2 regions of the Planococcus antarcticus DSM 14505 genome follow, and region 1 is predicted to be linked to the other one. Evidence: riboswitches for the same ligand, from Rfam matches in the RefSeq annotation. Region 1 holds a riboswitch; the other holds the start of a gene.
What was found. A riboswitch is a leader RNA that binds a small molecule or an ion and turns the genes downstream of it on or off. The one in region 1 is predicted to bind cyclic di-GMP.

Region 1 (9,865 bases):
CGGCCCTTCTGGTCTAATGCCCAAACAAACGAGCAGCAATTCGGCCTGCTGAGTTTTGATCGCCATAAAGTGAAAGTCGACGGCATGGACGATTGGCAGGATGGCCAAATCCTTTACGAAAAGAATGACGGTGCCCTTAAAACGCTTGCGCTGGATTCGGATGAGCGGTATGTCTACATCAAAGCCCAATTCGACCTTACCCATAAAAACTGGTGGACCGAACAGGATTTCAACCTGTACTTTAGCGTCCGTGAAGATCAAGGCATCGCAGTTGATGCGTTGGAAAAAACGGAGTTTCTTGCGGACTTCCATTTGAAGATTGAGGACTTGGAACAAGCACAGCTGAAGGTGGCAGGAGATTACGACAGCTTCTACTATGACTATCACGAACGCTTAGAGATGATTCCTGCAGAAGAAAATATCGAATCGACTTTCCATCCAATTCGATTGGCCTTGAATAAAGCATTCGTGCGTCCCGACACTGGTGAAATAGTTCCATTCGATTCTTACGAAACAGGTATCTTCCGTTTCGGCATCGCCAATCCAGAACATAAGGACTATGACTCCTTAAACGATTACTACTACGACAAAGAGACTGGAATCATGGAAATCCGAATTCCTTGGATGCTACTGAATGCCAAAGATCCAGCTAAGCGGGAATTTATCGGCAACTTGCAGAAAGACGGCATCGAAGCTTCCGAAACGATTGGAGGGCTGAATGTTGCAGCAAACTTAACCGGACAAGATGGAAAAACCGTCGAAACCTTCGATGCGGACCAAGTGGCTCAATATACATGGGACACATGGGGTTTGCCACAATCCGAAGAGCGGCTGAAGCAATCGTATTATATTCTTCAGGATATCTTCGGCGACATAAAGTGATGCAAACCAAACTATACAAAAAGAAGAAAGTCTTTTACAGTAATGGGTTCCGTCACTTATCGCAAAACTCTACTTTGCATACTAAGTTGCAAGTAAAAATGTATAGAAAATTGCGCTGTATTTTGCAGCGCTTTTTGTTTGCAAAAAAATAACCCAGTTCAATTAAGAACCGAGTCAAAACTAATATTTTATATCCTCTTCAACTAAAGCACCAGATTGTTTAAGTACATGATTGCACAAACTTAATTTGCTTCTTCCCATTTATCGGAAATAATAGCTTTAATAAACTTTCCTTCTTGGATTTTTACAGCTATTGCTTCCTCTTGGTTAATATCGGTGATTTCATAATACTTTGTTCCTTCTTCATATTTATTAGAGAAGTTCCCACTTGTGTCAGAACTTTCTTGGTCATAATAGGAAGTAACTTCGCCAATTTTAGCACCTATTTTTTCTTCTTTAACTTCCTCTTCTGTAACAACATAATTTCCATTCTCCCATTTAACGAATGAATAAACCCATGCATTGGAGGTTTGTATTTCATTCTCTGAATCTCTATCAACAAAAGAGCAACCTGTTACTGTAAGAAATCCAAAAATCATTACTAATAAAATCTTTTTCATAGATACACCTCCGATATATTAGACGTTATATTTCTTTTGAAGTTACAATTTTATAGTTTCCCTTAACCTCCCCGATAGTTTAATGTATAGCAAATTTCGTACTGATTTGTAATAGAAAATGCAGGGATACAACAGCTGTTGTATCCCTGCAAATTTAATGTAATTTTTACATAAGACCCTTTTATATCAACAAAAATTGACTACCAAATCAGCATATAATTTGATAGTCAATTTTACTTACATTTTTAATGTTTGCGATAGGTAACAGAACCCGTTACGTTTTACAGACTTCCTTCTTTTTGTTCGTCATCTGAGAAGACACCTTTCCGTTCCATGTCTCCCCATACTGATTTTTTCTTGAAAGCGTAAAACAGACCTTGCACACGCCAGAAATTCATCAGAATACGGTACCAAAACGTCTCCGTCAGTGCATAAGCATAGAGAACGAGGATACTTTTGACGGTTGGATACTTATGATAAGTCCACTCCTCCAGCAGCACGGCGAGCGCAGACAAAAGGGAACCGTACAGCACCATCACCAACAGCATAATAATGGCAATATCCGTCTCAATAAAGGAGAACGTAAAGCCTCCGATAATGATGAAATAGCCGATCACTTCAAAGACAGCACTCAACAGTTCAATAAAGACGTAATAAGGCATCGAAAACAACCCGATTCCTCTGTATTTCGGATTGAACATCATGCCGCGGTGCGTCCATAACGTTTCTGCAAGGCCTCTTTGCCAGCGGATACGCTGTGCACGCAAGGATGCTACAGTGCTTGGTGCTTCTGTCCAGCAAACCGGGTCTTGGATGTATTCGATTCGCTGTTTTGATTTTTCATCTTTGATGGATCGGTGCAAACGGACAATCAATTCCATGTCTTCACCGACGGTATCAGTTTTATAGCCGCCCACTTTAATGACACGGCTTTTCTCAAAGACACCAAACGCACCCGAAATGATCAGCAGGATATTAACACGACTAAAGCCAAGGCGTCCGATCAGGAAAGCGCGGAAGTATTCGATAATCTGCATGACTTCCAGTGGCTTTTTCGGCAGCGCCACTTGCTCGATGACACCGCGGTTAATCTTGCAGCCATTGGCGATTCTTACGGTCCCGCCTGTCGCTGTCACCATCCCGCTGGAATCAACAATCGGTTTCATGGTTTTCAGCAACGCATCCTGTTCCAAGATCGAATCACCATCAATTGCCGCAAAATACGGATATCTGGAAAAATTGACTCCTGCATTCAAGGCATCCGCCTTCCCGCCATTTTCTTTTTCAATCAAAAACAAGTTAGGGTGAAGGGTTGAGCGATAGGCCCGCTTAATCTCCCCTGTTTTAAAATAAGTCCGAATAGCCAGCTCAATCGGTTCCATCTTGAATTGGACCCGCACTTTGTCACTGGTCCTATCAGTAGAACCGTCATTGACCACAATGATTTCGTATTGAGGATAATTCAAATTCAATAACGAACGGACCGTGCTGACTACTCCCGCTTCCTCGTTGTAAGCGGGAACCAGGATGGAAATTGGGTAGGTGTCTTTGTTAATAGACATTTCCTCGATTTGTTCCTGACGGTTCAATTTTTTCTCTTTGTTTATTTTCGGGCTGGCGACCAGAAAAAGAAGCAAGTAAATCGCTCCAGCGACGAGCATATAACCAATTATTGCCCAGGAAATAATTTCGATGAATAATGTGATTCCGGTTCCACTCATGTGAGGTTCCCGCCTCCCCTTGTCAGCATATGTTTGGCGATATCCCTGGCATATGCATCCGTGTGATCAGTCACCACCTGCTCAAGCATTGTGTTACCTCCTTTAAAGACTTTGATGTTTTCAGCACCCGCAAAACGTACCCACCACACATTGTCCGACAGCAGGTCGACCAGATTTTGTTTATATTGCTCAAAATGACATGCGCCCGTTAGCTTAGCTGCGTACATCCGCTCTTGCCAGTATTCCGAATCAAAGAATTCCGGAAGAATAGCAGGGTTTGCCATTTTTTTGTAATCGCACAAACTGCTCATGGCCTTCAAGCGGACTTCCTTGCGCTCATCCCTCAGCTTCTTTTCGACAAATGGGAAGAGCATATCAATCTGGTGTTCTCCGCTGAATGTGATGAAGGCGTGAAGCATATTTTCTGAAATGTCCTCTTTTAATTGCATCCGATCCAGCGTCGTCTTTAATAAATTCTCATCCAGACGGTACAGCAATTCCTTGATCATACCAAATGACAATTCGCCGCTCTCGATGGCCGCATTCATCAGCCGCACTTCCTGCAATGTCGCGCAGACACGGATGCATTGACGAAACTCTTCATCCCGTTTGCTGATTTTCATGAAATGCTGATAAACATCTTCTTTCAAAGAAAAAAGCCGAAAGTCTTCGATAAAATACAAGGCATTGATGCGCTCTGCCCATTGCCCTTTCTTTAAGGCACGGCGGTAATACTCCGCTAAATGTTTGTCTGCTAGGAGGTGAATTCTTGCTTTCTGTTCTTCCTGAAAATTTTCACCTAAAAATTCATCAAGCATGGTTTCCATGAATCTGAAATGATTTTTCTTTGCAGTAGGCAAAGTTGGTTCAACCCGCTTTGTCCCTTCTATATATTTCCTGAAGTCAGGCTTTAGCGTTTCCATCGTTTTTCTTATCTCATTTTCTGCAGCTAAATTTTTCATTTTCCAGCCAATTAGCAAAGCTAAAATCAGCAATTGAATGCCCAACAAACTGAAGACGACCCATATAAAAATTTCTATCATAAAAAAAATCTCCTTTTCAGAGCCATCTTGTATCATTTTTATTTCATACAAATATTTCAAAAAAATCATGATAGCTGATAATTTATGGATATTATACCATATTTCATCTCTTTTAACTGGTAGAAAAAAACAGCAAAGTTCAGCCGAACGGGCCCCCCTTGCTGTTTAACGTCTTTTTATCCTGTCTCAACGGAAAGGCTATCACCAACTTTTCAAGTAGGAGATTCATTGTCCGTAAAAGTCCGATTGGATCGGGCCGGCAGGATGTCAGTTACATAGACATTGCCGCAGGACGCGGCGTTCTTAGTCTATGTTCTTCTTTTCCTCAATGGATAGTGCCCATTGAGTGAAGTTTCTCTTTATCCCGCTTTAACGGTCAGTACGACTCCCTCTCTTCAAGTGGGAGTCACTGTCCGTAAAAGTCCGATTGGATCAACTAACACTCAATGGATAGTGCCCATTGAGTGAAGTTTCTCTTTATGGGGACATCGTTTTCCAGCTGTCTACGTGGTGGATGGCGATGCCGCCAAATCCTTTTGATTCGGCATAATAGGCGGATACTGCAGCTAGTTCTCCGTCCATGAAGGCTTCTCCTTCTTCATAGAAAGAAATGCCATCCCCTTCATCGGTTTGGCCTGTTTCAACTCCCACCACTACTCTTTTGCCATACTTTTCTCCATAGGCGATTTCATTTTTCACGAGCTCCATGATCCTAGCTGCCGAATCGCGATAGGCCATCAAGGTGACGCTGTGCGTGTTGGCGATCACCCATTTGGCGAGTACGCCGTTGCCATAGGTATTTTTATAAGAGATTTCATCGAACCAGAAAGGCAAATCTGCCTCGAGCGGCAAGTTCAATGCAGCCGTGCTGGTTTTGGCTTTCATCAGCAGAGCTTGATAAGACTTGACTGTCGCTGCCCGATTGGTATTCCATCCGCTGTACAGATATGGCTCTACGTCCAGGTGGACACCAGCAAATTTTTGATCCGGCGCAGATCCTTGCTGATAAACCGATAACCAAGACATCAACCGATCCTGTTTGCTAAAGCCTTTTGGCGCTACCCAATCAGCAGCTCCGTCCAATGCATAGATGGCCATGCCGACAACTCCCGCTTTTTCGATAAAGCTTCGATAAACACTGACCGGAATATCGGCATCAATCTGCACGTAGACTTTATTGACATCTTTACTTTCCAAAAAAGCGAGTGTGCCCGCTTCATCGCTGTAGATCATCCATGGATTCCATAACCAGGTGGCTTTTACATCCATCTCGGCAGCTTGTGCATCAAAACCATTTTGTGTCAGCATAAACAACAACCATACACCCGCCATCATTAGTTTTTTCATTTCCCCGTATCCTCCCGTTCTGTCAGCCGTGGCTCATAGAACGAGACCCAGGCAACCTGGCAACCTTGCGTTTTTCAACGGTTAGGCTCATGGCTTTGCGTCCTTCCCTTTCGGTGAAGTTTGCCTTTTTCAGATTTTCATTATTATATGTCAAATAATTCAATTACGCTATCTTTTTTTTACCCCTTTTCAAAATGAAGATTTAACGCAATAATCAACAATAGGATTTCTGTATTTCCTGAACAAAAGGAGTGAACCATATGTCCGTAGCATTGCTTGAAGACGAAATCACATTGGCTTTGATAAAGGCCTTAAAAGAAGGCAAGATAAATGAATTTCAGGACATCCTGGAAGAACTTCAGCCATATGATATGGCCATACAGTACCGGCATCTGCCGGACAAGCACCGCAATAAATTCCTGCTGTTTCTGACAATACGCCAATTGACGGAAGTGATGCAGGAACTCTCCAAAAATGAGCAGATCGATATTCTCCACAAATTGGGGCTGGAAAAATCGGCAAAAGTCCTTGACCGTATGGACAATGACGACTTAGCGTTGCTGTTGGCCGATTTGGAACCCGAACGAATCGAAGAGCTACTGTCGCAGATCAATCAGGACGATTCCAGATTTGTCCAAAACACCATGACTTACCCCCCTGAAACTGCCGGCCGTCTGATGAATAACCGCTATGTGTGGATTCCACGCCATTACACAATTCGGGAAGCCGTCGACAAAATTAAGCATTTTGCCGAATTAGCGGAATACCTAAACTACCTTTATGTCGTAGATGAGGACAAGAAATTGGTAGGCGTCGTCTCCTATAAGGATTTGATCCTCGGAAATCTTGAAGACAAAATTGAGGAAGTCATGTACAACCGCGTCGTGAAAGCCGACGTATTGACCGACCAGGAAGACGCGGCCCAATTGATCAGCCGTTATGATTTTGTCACGCTTCCGATTGTGGAAAAAGACAATACCCTCGCAGGGGTGATAACGGTCGATGATGTCATCGATGTCGTTATGCAGGAAGCAAATGAAGATATCGAAAAACTATCGGCTTCGGGTAAATCAATCGACTTTAACACTCCAGCATTAACTGCAGCGTATCGCCGCTTGCCCTGGCTCATTCTTCTGCTGTTTATCGGCCTGTTTTCCGGCGGCATCATCAGCCGTTTTGAAAATACATTGCAGACAGTAGTTGCTTTGACGTTCTTTATGCCGATGATTGCCGGCATGACAGGAAACACTGGGACCCAGTCACTGTCCGTTGTGGTCCGTGGACTGGCTTCACAAAAGCTGGACTACAAGCAAACCATCCAGCTGATCATCAGGGAATTATGGGTCGGCATCATCATCGGCGCCATCTGTTCTGTACTCATCTTATTAATAGCGTATGTATGGCAAGGCAATTTTGTGCTGGGCATAGTGGTCGGCAGTTCCCTGCTAATGACTTTAATCATTGGTACGTTAGCCGGAACCATTATTCCTCTTGTGCTTTATCGATTCAATATCGATCCAGCGGTGGCATCCGGCCCTCTAATTACGACCATCAATGATATCCTGTCGTTGCTGATTTATTTCGGCATGGCGACCCTGTTTATTTCTCAATTGATGTAATTCATTTTTTCAAGCAATTGTCTTTATTCATAGTAAGTTACTCTGTATAATAGGTGATAATGTTAGGAGGCGAGTGCATGACAATCCCGAAACCCCTTGTCCAAACCAATCAAACTTTTATCGTCGTCACGGTGTTAGCAGCGCTCTTGCTCCATCCAGCCATTCTGCTATTGCCGTTTGCTGTTGGCGTTTATACATTGATTACAAAGAAAAATCCAGTGATCCTCTTCAGCCGACGCTTTTTGAAAAAACCGATGGCGGATTATCAACAGGAAGATAAAGATCAGCAACTGTTCAACCAATGGATTGCGACGATTTGTTTAGGGATGTCGCTCGTCTTCTTCTCAATCGATATTCCATCCCTTGCCTACGCTTTTAGCATACTGGTCATTATTGCAGCTGGAGTTGCGCTCATGGGCTATTGCATCGGCTGCACTGTCCGTTACCGCTATATGATGTGGAAGCACAATCGAACAGCATAAAGAAAAAAGACCGGAAGCAATCGCTTCCGGTCTTTTCTATCTATAGCAAAATCGTTATTTTATTTGGCCGTTGCCGCGCACGATGTATTTAGTCGACGTCAAAGCAGGCAGGCCCATTGGTCCGCGCGCATGGAGCTTCTGTGTGCTGATGCCGATTTCGGCGCCGAAGCCGAATTCAAAGCCATCCGTGAATCGGGTGGAAGCATTGTGATACACTGCTGCTGCATCAATTTCCATAAAGAATTGATCGACGTTTTCAGAGTTGGAAGAAATGATGGTTTCTGAATGCTTGGTTCCGTATGTGTTGATGTGCTCAATTGCTTCACTTACACCCTCAACGGTTTTCATCGCCACTTCCAGCCCCAAATACTCGGTTCCCCAATCTGCTTCTTCTGCAGGTCTCACATTAGGAAAGAGTTTCTGTACGGCCTCATCTCCATGGATTTCCACCTGATTGTCCAGCAATGCGCCTATCAATTCCGGTAAATGCTCCTCTGCCCAAGTTTTGTGGACCAGAATGCTTTCACAGGAATTACACACTGATGGCCGCTGTGTTTTGGCATTTAGCGCAATTGCCATGGCCATTTTGACATCCGCTGTCTCATCAATATAGACATGGCAGTTTCCTGCGCCAGTTTCTAATACCGGAACAGTAGAGTTTTGGACGACTGTCTGAATCAGCTTGGCACCCCCGCGAGGAATCAGCACATCAAGATACTGGTTGAGCTTGAACATATGGGAAGCTGCTTCCCTGCTCGTGTCTTCCAATAATTGAACTGATTCAACTGGCAATTCACTCTTTTCAAGTGCACGGTGGATAACAGCAACAATCGCTTTATTGGAATGGATCGCTGTGGAACTGCCACGCAGTACTACAGCATTACCGGTTTTTAGACATAAGCTGGAAGCATCGACCGTGACATTAGGGCGAGCTTCATAAATCATGCCCACAACGCCTAAAGGCACGCGAATTTTGGACATTGTTAGACCGTTCGGACGCTCCCATTTTTCCAGCACTTCCCCGACAGGATCCGCCAACTTCGTCAATTGAATCAAAGCATCCGCCATATCTTTTAACCGAGGTTGATCCAGTTTCAGACGGTCTACCAGGGAATCACTCATTCCATTTTGGCGTCCTACTTCAACATCCTTGCTGTTTTCTTCCAGAATATAAGCTTGTTCTTCCAGCAATTGGACTGAAATGGAACGCAAAGCGTTGTTTTTTTGCTTGCTCGTTGACTTTGCCAATACTGCTGAAGCCTGTTTCGCTTGGATCGCTTTTTGAAGAAGTTCACTTTTTTCAATTTGCTGTTCTTGAAGAAGTTCGGTCATTCCTGATACCCCTTTCAATTTCTATTACTCAAACACCCATTTTTGTTTTCACACCAATATAGGTCCCATCGCCTTTGCCCTGAAAAATATCGACCAGTTTTTCGCTGCCTGTACCGGAACCGATAAATACCTGAACGCCGAGAGCCAATGCTGTACGAGCCGCTTCAACTTTGGATTTCATACCGCCAGTTCCGACATCAGAGCCGGCAGAAGATGTGGCTTCTACTAAATGATCAGGAATTTCTCGAAGATAGAGATATTTTTGAGCCTGAGGATTGGTTCTTGGATTGTCTCGGTATATCCCATTGATATCTGTTAAAATCATTAGGAAATCTGCGTGGACAAGTCCACTGACTAACGCCGATAGCATATCATTGTCTCCAAACGTCAGCTCTTTCACAGAAACCGAATCATTTTCATTGATGATCGGCATGACGTTTCGTTCTAATAACTTTGAAATCGTATCATTGGCATTTTTATAAAGATCTTTTGTCAATAAAAGCTGTGCCGCTACAATACTGTGTTTTCTGCATTCATCTGCATAGGCCTGCAGCAACAGGCTTTGGCCTACCGCAGCGGCTGACTGCTTGTCAACCACCGTATCCGGACGTGATAAATAGCCCATGCTTGTGCATCCTGCAGCAACTGCTCCAGATGATATCAATATTACTTCGTGCCCATCTTGCTTTAAGCGAGCTAGTGCATCCACGTGCTCACGCAACTTTTCGATTGACAGTTTGCCACGTTCATCTGTCAATGAGCTGCTGCCTATCTTCACAACAATTCTCTTCTTCTCCACGTGCAGTCACCACCCGATTT
Region 2 (9,865 bases), 330 kb from region 1:
ATCCCGGTTCCGTCAAGAACTTTTCCTAAAATAGAAGGACCGACTTTTATTTGAAGCGGTCCACCTGTTGCGACCACCAAACAACCCGGACCGACTTGAGAAAGATCCTGCAACGGCATGAGCATGATTCTATTTTCCTTGAAACCGACAACTTCCGCTTCAATCGGCGGTTCGTTGCGGTTTGGATACAGTAGGCAAAGCTCTCCGATTTTCGCATTCGGCCCTCTCGATTCAATTGTCAACCCGATGACTTGGATCACTTTTCCATGCTTTTGGATGGGCTCAATGTCATTCAGCAATTCCAAATACTCATCTTCCCACAGGTTCATCGTTGGTTTTCTCCTCACAATAAGCGAGCAATTGATTTTTGATTTCATCCAGTTGATTGTCGACCATGGCATCGTAGGATCCGCTCGCCGTATGAATCCGGCAGCCACCTGGCGTCAGATTAGCCACTGGAATCAGTTTCAATTCCGAATCCGCTTTAACGTAGGTCTTCAATTCTTCCAAAAACGGAATAATCATTGGATAATCTTCAGGAGACACCTGCATCGTGACATCTTCTGATTCCTCTACCTGCTTTAATGCATGTTGGATGATGTGTAACAATTGCTGCGTGTCCTGGCCCAATTCGTTATGAATCACTTTTTCTGCGATTGTGACACTTAATGACAACAGGAAAGGTTCAGCTTGCTGTATGATATTGGCTTTTTCTTCATAGGCCATTTCCAGCAATCGAGTCATTTCCAACCGTTTTTCAACACTGTCTTGTTCTGCCAGTTGCAGCCCTTGTTCAAATCCAGTCTGAAACCCCTGCTGTTCCGCTTGCTGTTCCATTTTTTTAGCGTATTGCTGAGCTTCCTGCTGTTTTTCATGCCACCATTCATCGATTTCCTGCTGTGAATTTTGTTGATCGCTCAGAATTTGAGTCTGCAATTGCTCGCGGCGAGATTCCAGTTCGTTGATTTCCTGAAACAACTGTTGTCGCTGCTGTCTCGGATCGTGTTCCTGATTACTGAAAACAGTTTTTTTAGTCTCGATTTTTCGGGTCTGGATAATTTTCTTTTCTTTCGAAAAAGACTGTGGAAGACGAATGATATTAGACAATTATTTCCTCTCCCCCTCCACGCGACACATCAATTTCTCCTTTTTCTTCCATGCTTCGAATCAAGCCAACGATATTCGTTTGCGCATTTTCCACATCTTTCAGTTTCACTGGCCCCATAACTTCAATTTCTTCGAGGATAGCTTCCGCTCTCCGCGTTGACATATTGCGGTAAATACTGTCTTTGACTTCTTCACTCGCTACTTTCAGCGCAAATGTCAGATCAGCATCGCTCACTTCACGGACAATTCGCTGAACGGAACGAGTTTCAAGCTTGACAATATCTTCGAAAACAAACATACGTTTTTTGATTTCCGTAACCAGTTCTGGATTGTCTTTTTCAAGTTCAGTTAAAATGGATTTTTCCGTACCGCGGTCAACATTGCTCAATACACGAACAATCGCTTCTACGCCACCGGTAGCTGTATAGTCCTGTGTTCCTGTAGCAGTCAACTTCCGCTCTAAAATTTGTTCTACTTGATGAATGACATCTGGAGAAGTACTTTCCATTAAAGCAATCCGCCTTGCAACTTCTGCTTGTTTGTCACTCGGTAATTCAGACAAAATCTTCGACGATTGCTTGGCATCCAAATAAGACAGCACTAATGCTATAGTTTGCGCTTGCTCATGTTGAAGAATGTTCAAAATTTGACTCGGGTCGGCTTTTCGCGCAAAACTAAAAGGTTTTACTTGAAGCCGGTTCGATAAACGGCTAATGGTGTCCATCGCCTTATCTTTCCCAAGTGCCTGCTCCAGGATATTCCGGGCATAAACCAAACCACCCTCATTCATATAATCCTGTGCCAGAATCATTTCATAGAATTCATTGATGACTCTTTCCGTTTGGCTGTTCCTCAACTGTCGGACATTGGAAATCTCCATCGTTAGTTGATCGATTTCCGGCTCTGTCAGTTGCTTAAATATCTCAATCGAAACATCGGGCCCTAAACCAACCAATAAGATGGCCACTTTTTGAATCCCTGTCAACTCATGCATTCCTCTAACCATTAGACACTCTCCTAGTCATCTGCCATCCATGACCGCAACAATTTAGTAAAGTCTTCAGGTCGTCCTTTGGCAAGCTTTTCGATCGTTTTTCGCTTCGGATTTGATCTGGCACTAAACTCAGACAAATCAATTTCTTCATCTTCAAGATTTACTTGGTTTGACTTGGCCAATGCCTGTTCAAATCCTTCAAACTCGTATTCTTCCTCGAACACTTCTTCTTTTTTCTTTTTGCGAAGCAATAGCAAAGCAATGATGATAATCAACACCAATACGACTGCTGCACAAATTACAATAAGAAGATTGTTCGGTATACCTGCCAGGAATGTTTCTTCCGGCTCTTCGTCTTCAATTACCGGACGCCCCTGGAATTCAGTAGCAAAAACAGAAATCCGGTCTTCCAGTTCCGCTTCTGTTGCAGGAAATTCATTCATACTTAATGAGGTACTGACAGCATTTTTCAGTAAATTACTGATATCCGTGACGTTTTCCTGTGTTAAGCTCGCCGGATTTTCAGGAACTGGCGGTTCCACACCCACATTGATTGTAATATCATCAATGACGTATGGACTCATTTCAATTTGCCGATTGATCCGATTGACTTCACTATTGATCCGTTCTTCAGTCCGTTCAGATTCGCTGTTGCCAGCACCGTCTAGACCTGGATAATTGGCGACTTCTGTTTCGCCGGTTCCCGCTGCGTCTTCAATGACCGTACCTTCGCTCGAATAGGTTTCAATAATGCGTTCTACACTAATATCCAAGCCTTCATTATTTTCAACATCTACGGGTTCAACCAATTGCTCTTCCCGCTTTTCTTTTGTGAAATCGATGTTCGTCATAACAGAAACGACTACCTTATCCTGCCCCAGCAGCAAGCCGAGCATTTGCTGCAACTCGCGCTGGATATCCTGTTCGATGCCTTTTTGGATTTCGCGATGCTGCTGGTAAACCGACAGATTGGTATCTGCTTGGCTGGCGTCCTGCACTTCAAACACTTGGCCGTTCTGATCCATGATAACAATCTGCTCAGCCGGTAAACTTGGAACCGATTTGCTGATTAAGTGATGCAAACCGTTAATCTGTTTCTGATCCAATTGCAACGTCGAATCGCCTTTGATAACGATGGAAGCCGTAGAGGTCTGTTCTTCATCAGTAATCCAAACATTTTCCTTCGGCAGCGTAATCATGACATTCGCTTCCGTCACTCCATCAATTTGTTCAATTAAATACGCCAGCTCATTTTGCATAGCGTCTCGTTCAACCACATCAAAATGACGATCAGTCATTCCGAGCCCCATGTTTTCGCTGAATATGCCGTAGTTCACATTGCCGTTTTTCGGAATGCCTTCCGCAGCCAGGCTGACTTTTAAATTGGCCAAATGCTCTTCAGGTACACTGATTGTTTTGCCATCGGCCGATACTTCCACTGGAATTGCCTGCTCTTCAATGGCGGTCTTAATCTCACCCGCCTCAGCTGCTGTCAAATTAGAATACAGCACCGAAAAATCAGAGCGATTGCTGAGAAAAACAAAAACAATCAAGATAATTAAGGTGAGTAAAAAGGAGCCAAGAACGGACCATTTCGTTACAGGAGAAAAACTGGTCCACGATTCACTCATCTTCGTTTTATATGCCGAAAACTTCTCTTTCATTTAGTCATCATCCCACCGGTCCACATCATACTTGCATTCTCATTACTTCTTGATAGGCTTCAACAACCTTGTTTCTCACCTGCATTGTCATCTGCAACGATAAACTGGCTTTTTGCGAAGCAATCATCACTTCGTGTACATCCTGAACTTCTCCCGTTACCAGCTGATTGGTCATTTTGTCCGATTCGTTTTGTGCTTTGCTCACTTCTTTTAATGCATCTTTAAAGATCTCTCCAAACCCTTCAACTTGGTTTTCAGGTTTTACTTTATCAAATAATTGATTTTGAATAAAAGGCGTTTGAATCCCGCTTATTTTTTCCATGGTGCCTCCTAGATATTTATAGTAAGATAAATTTTCTCTTTTAATACATCGCTTCGGTCGCTCTTTGCATGGCTCCCGCAAGAAGCCAGGCAAAGAACGCCTGTCTTCTTACTTCGCCTAGCCCGTGGACGCGCCTACGCTTAGAAATTTGGTGAATTTAGAAGCGAGCTCTCAATTTCACACTACTTTCATAAAGATATGGAGCAAGCCAGCGGAGACTCCCGCAGGAAAGCGGAGCTGGCTTGCGGAATATCACCGATGAAAATTAACGAGTTATTTCCCGATTTCTAGAGCCTTCATAAACATACTTTTTGATGCATTCAATGCGGTGACGTTTGCTTCATATGAACGGGTTGCTGACATCAGATCCACCATTTCTTTCAGTGGATCGACATTAGATGAACGGACATAGCCGTCTTCTCCAGCATCCGGATGTTCCGGCTCATAGGACAAAGTAAAAGGCGTTTCGTCTTCTTTGATTTCCGATACTTTGACACCAGATACTGACGTATTGCCTCTATTGATCACCGACTGCAATTGATTGGCAAAAGGCGAAGCGCCGTTTTGCGACAATTCAACTGTTTTCCGACGGTAAGGCATCCATTCCCCGTCCACGAGTTCGGCACGATTTGTATTGGCATTTGCGATGTTGGCGGACACGACATCCATGCGCATGCGATTGGCCGTCAATCCTGAAGCACTGATGTTAAACCCATTGAATAAACTCATCTTTTTTTATCTCCCTCCATTAATGACAGAGCTGAGACTGTTGAGTTTGCCGTTGACCCGTTCGGTAACAGCGTTATACCATAATTGGTTTTTTGCTAGTTCAGCCATCTCGACATCCATATCGACATTATTGCCATTGTTGTTGTATTTTGTGGAGCTATTAGTTAGAATTTCAGTTTTATCTGTTGAAGATTCATTGCTGAATGAAAGATGCCGATCATTGGTTTTATAGCTGGAGAGGCTTTGATTGTTCATTGCTGTATCCAACGCTGCTTGAAAGTCGACTTTTTTGCTTTTATAGTTGGCCGTGTCTACATTGGCAATATTTGCCGAATGCACTCGTTGTCTTAAAGTCGATGCTGAGAGGGCTTGTTCCATAGATTCAAGAGACTTAGGGAATATACTCATCAAAAAACTCCTTTTTTTAACAGTTAGTTAGTTAATAAAAATCCACCTTTAAAAAGGTGGATTTTTATCAAATCTACCACTTTGGTGACCCGGCTGCCTTTTACAATGTGTATTTAGGCCCGTAGCTTTGCGTCGTTACCTTTCGAGTAAGTTTGCCATTTTCATTATGATATTCTAATATTAAATTATTAAACTCGTTATTTCGTACTATTTTCTAAAATTAATAACAAAGTGATAATATCACGTTTCAATAATTTTGTATATTTTTCTTTTTTAAAATATAAAATGATATATTTTCCATATTAATCTAAAAGTCTCTATTTTTTTCGCATTTATAATGGTATGCTACGCGAGAAATATCGAAATAGGCTTTGAGAGGGAGAAATTATATGTTTCGTGGATTATATACCGCTACATCAGGGATGATGGCCAACAATAGACAGCAACAAATATTGACAAACAATCTATCAAATGCCAATACACCCGGTTTCAAAGAAGACCAAACCGTCTTGCGCGCTTTTCCTGATCAATTGATTAAAGCGATGGACACTAGTAAAAAAGGTACAATAGTCCCCCGAAATATTGGGACTTTGACTACAGGAGTATATACACAGGAAGGTATCCCATCTTTTCTGCAAGGCCCTTTAAAAGAAACCGGGAATTTGACAGATATGGTGCTGATGGATGAATTACTTCCAACAAATCCCGAAACTCAACAGAAAGGTAGCATGGTTTTTGCAGTAGCTGCGGAAAATGAAGAAGTACGCTACACAAAAAACGGCTCCTTCGCCGTCGATGCTGAAGGTTTTCTGACTTCCAGCGATGGTTTTCTCGTTTTAGGTGAAAATCAGGAACCCATTCAGGTGGGTTCAACTGACTTTACTGTACAGGACAATGGCCAAATCATTTTAGCTGATGGGACACAAGGAGATCGCCTATGGATCGGCCATACTGAAAATCCAGACCAGTTCGTAAAAGAAGGACAGAATCTCTTGCGTTGGGCCGGAGATCCGGAAACTCCTCCTCAATTTATTGAGAATGTTGATTTGCTGAATGCTACAGACAGCTTTGTAAAACAAGGCTTCATTGAACAATCGAATGTAGATTTGACCAGAACCATGACAGATATGATGACAACTTACCGTGGCTTCGAATCAAACCAAAAAGTAATACAGGCTTACGATCGCAGCATGGAAAAAGCAGTCAACGAAATTGGGCGCGTCTAGGAGGTAACTATACAGTTGAATATCCAAATGAATACCGCAAGCAACACCATGGGTGAACTGCAAAAAAAAATCGATTTGATTGGCAATAATATTGCCAATGTAAACACCACTGGCTATAAGCGCCAAGAAGCCAGTTTTTCGGATGCTCTTGTGCAGTCCATCGAAAAACAAGTCGGGCCACAAAATGAAGTTGGGCGAAATACGCCTTTCGGTTTGCGCATCGGTGCCGGCGCAATTCTTTCACAGACAGCAACCCGCAACGAACAAGGCTCCATTCGCCAAACGGATCGGCCGCTTGATTTTATGATCCAAGGCGAATCGGCTTACTTCCGTATTTCATCCGAAGACAATACGTTTTTTACAAAAGACGGATCTTTTCAAGTACAGCCAGTCCCGAATTCAAACCAAGTAAGCTTAGTTACGGCTAACGGTGATGCAGTTCTCGCAGCCAACAACCAGCCGATTGTTTTCGACGCTGACTATAAAGACATCCAACTAAATGGCAATGGAACTTTAGAGATTTCCTATCAAGATCCTACTAAACAACCGACTGAAATCCAACTGGGTATCGCGCAAATAAATCGGACGGACTCACTCGAAAAAATAGGCGGCAACCGATTCCAACTGACCGGCACGGAAGCTGAACAACTCGCCAACGGCAATTTGCAGTTTATTGATCTGTCTCAGCAAAGGGATGGAACGATTGGTGTGAAGCAAGGCGCTTTGGAAATGTCCAATGTTGAACTGGCTGACGAAATGACGGAATTGATTTCTACGCAACGATTGTTTCAATCACAAGGAAGAGCCATTTCTTATGCAGACGACATGATGGGCTTGGTTAATACCATTAAAGGATAACGAAAAAAGAGCAGGCACCCAGCGGGGTGCCTGCTCTTTTTCTATGTATCCTACTCGGAAGAAATCACTCCAGGCGGACGCTTTCCGGGGGGCACGGCTTCAGCCGCTTCCCTCGCTACGCTCAGTCCAGGGTCTTCAGCTCGCGCTGATCCCCCAGGAGTCGCCGCCTTCCGCTCTTCCTTCTAGGAATCATGGTGACAAATCATTAGTAGCAGTCTTTATCATTAGTACTCAACTCGACTTGTTGGAGAATTACTCAATAAACTATTTCACTATTGATTTAACTTATTTAAGATATGGAGCAAACCAGTGGAGACTCCCGCGGGAAAGCGAGACAGCCGAGACCCTGCAGGAGCGTAGCGACGAAGCGGCTTGGCGCTCGCCCGCAGGAAAGCGGAGCTGGTTTGTGGAATATCAGCACAACTAACTACCCATCACTTATCCAAAATTCATTATCTCAAAAAGTCCATCAAACTTGGTTGGATGATTTTTGATGTTGCAGCGAGGCTGGCTTGGTAAACACTTTCTTCGCTCTTTAGCTTGATGACCGCTTCTGCATAATCGATATCTTCGACTCTTGATAACATCGATTTAAGTTCTAAATTACTATCCAGCAAACGGTTTTCAACAGCTTCTACGCGATTTTGCCGCACGCCGTTTTCAGCACCCACTGTCAATAACCGGTCGATTCCTGCATCGATTTTATCCAAGTCAATGGAAGATCCAGCCTTTAAATTAGTGGATATGCTTTGCAGTGTTTGAAAGAGATTATTAGCGTCTGCCGCAGTTCCGAACAACTCATCAGGCAGAACACTTGATTGAATCTTGATGCCCTCTCCAATCGTAAACGTTTTAGCGATTAGGTCTGTAGGATCAACTGCAATGCTTCCTTTTTCAGGAAAAGGTTGTTCGCCCGTTTTTTGGCCGTTGAACAATGACTTGCCATTAACTTTAGCATTTGCCAATTGGCGCATTTGCTCTGTCAATTCTTCTATTTCAGCGGCCATTGCTGTCTGATCCAGCTCCGAATAAGTACCGTTATTGCCTTGAACCGCTAATTCACGCACCCGCTGCATCGCGTTCACCATTGAATCGATGTTTTGACCGGTTTCGTTCATCCACAACTTGGCTTCATTCGTATTTCGTTCGAATTGCGTGTTGGCCGAAAGCGTACTTTTTAAGTTCATCGCTTTGCTGACGCCGTTCGGGTCATCCGATGGGCGGTGAAGCAATTTACCACTTGATACTTGGTTGTTGATTTTTTCGAAGCGGCTCAAGTTTTGGCTCATATTGCGTATGGCATTCTGGTTCAGCATCTGTTGCGTGACTCTCATGTTTTTCCCCCCACGTTCCTTCTGCTATCAGTTGCCCATTCGGTTAATGATGGTATCCAACATTTGATCCGTCATCGATACTAAACGTGCTGCTGCATTATATGAATGCTGGTATTTGATCAAATTAGCCATTTCTTCATCCAGCGAAACGCCGGTCACTGACTGTCTGCGATTTTCTGTCGCTTGTAGCGTTGCTCCGTGGTTCGTAACAGAATGGATGGCTGCCTGGCTTTGTGCACCAAGCTGGCTAACCAGTTTTCGGAAATCACTTTGCGCTGCTTCGGACGTTTTTTCCGTCGCAGCTGGCTGCTTCAAAAGGCTCGCTTCATAATTGACTTTCACCTCGTACAGGTTAAAGTCTGCGGCATTGCCAATGAATAAAGCCTGATCCTTGCCGCCTGTCGCTGACATGCTGTTGGCCGCTGCAAAATCACCAACTACATTTTCCAAGTTATCCTGATAGCTTTTCGCAATATCGATCGACTCGCTCAATCCAGCCAACTTGCCGCCGTAAACTTTATTTTCACCAGTGCCGGTTTTGTGATCGACTTCAAAAACTTCTTCACCGCTTACCAGTTGCTGGTTGTTTGAAGAGAGGCTGATCGAGTAGCTGCCGTTCGATTTCTCATCTACTTTGATCGACATGAGCGTTGATAGCTCTTCCACCAGCACATCCCGTTTGTCTTTCAAATCATTTGACTGGCTGCCATCGCGGACAATGCTTTTATTTAATTCTGCGATTTGCTTTAAATAACCGTTTGCTTCTTCAGCTGTCGCTTGTGACTCCTGCGTCAGTTCACTTTTCAAACTGTCCAGCGATTTATTCATCGATTGCGCTACTTCGATAAAGCTTTGTGCGCGTTCTTTGACCACAGCCTGTGCGGACAAGCTATCCGGTTCATTGGCTAAATCCTGCCAAGCGCTATTCAGCAAGTCCATTGCGCTATTCAAGCCGCTGTCGCTCGGTTCATTGACAATCGTTTCCAAGCGGTCCAATGTTGTTTGTTTTGCCTGCCATTGTCCGAGTGTTTCGGAATGATCACGAAATTGCTGATCGAGGAAGCGGTCTCTTACACGGGTGATCGAATCGAGATTAACGCCGGTTCCAAGCTGTCCTGTATTCGCCCCTTGGCCTGTCCAAACGTCCAAAGACGGAGAAGCACTTGAGTTTACTTGTTGGCGTGAATAGCCTTTTGTGTTGACGTTGGCGATATTCTGTCCAG

Region 2: it holds a riboswitch for cyclic di-GMP, as region 1 does, so the genes downstream of both, flgB (flagellar basal body rod protein FlgB) here and BBH88_RS17930 (hypothetical protein) in region 1, are expected to answer to the same signal.

What each region holds. Positions count from the first base shown of each region.
Region 1 is NZ_CP016534.2:3,644,707-3,654,571, forward strand. Features, by position in the region: gene BBH88_RS17910 (hypothetical protein) at 1-882, shown strand, start outside; gene BBH88_RS17915 (hypothetical protein) at 1,125-1,502, opposite strand; gene BBH88_RS17920 (glycosyltransferase family 2 protein) at 1,784-3,223, opposite strand; gene BBH88_RS17925 (hypothetical protein) at 3,220-4,266, opposite strand; gene BBH88_RS17930 (hypothetical protein) at 4,744-5,613, opposite strand; cyclic di-GMP riboswitch class I at 5,661-5,748, opposite strand; gene mgtE (magnesium transporter) at 5,874-7,232, shown strand; gene BBH88_RS17940 (DUF4395 domain-containing protein) at 7,310-7,714, shown strand; gene BBH88_RS17945 (glutamate-5-semialdehyde dehydrogenase) at 7,769-9,046, opposite strand; gene proB (glutamate 5-kinase) at 9,075-9,845, opposite strand.
Region 2 is NZ_CP016534.2:209,283-219,147, reverse strand. Features, by position in the region: gene fliI (flagellar protein export ATPase FliI) at 1-329, opposite strand, end outside; gene BBH88_RS01175 (FliH/SctL family protein) at 310-1,107, opposite strand; gene fliG (flagellar motor switch protein FliG) at 1,100-2,113, opposite strand; gene fliF (flagellar basal-body MS-ring/collar protein FliF) at 2,125-3,765, opposite strand; gene fliE (flagellar hook-basal body complex protein FliE) at 3,791-4,087, opposite strand; gene flgC (flagellar basal body rod protein FlgC) at 4,361-4,816, opposite strand; gene flgB (flagellar basal body rod protein FlgB) at 4,823-5,224, opposite strand; cyclic di-GMP riboswitch class I at 5,305-5,391, opposite strand; gene BBH88_RS01145 (flagellar hook-basal body protein) at 5,614-6,450, shown strand; gene BBH88_RS01140 (flagellar hook-basal body protein) at 6,466-7,308, shown strand; gene flgL (flagellar hook-associated protein FlgL) at 7,761-8,642, opposite strand; gene flgK (flagellar hook-associated protein FlgK) at 8,670-9,865, opposite strand, start outside.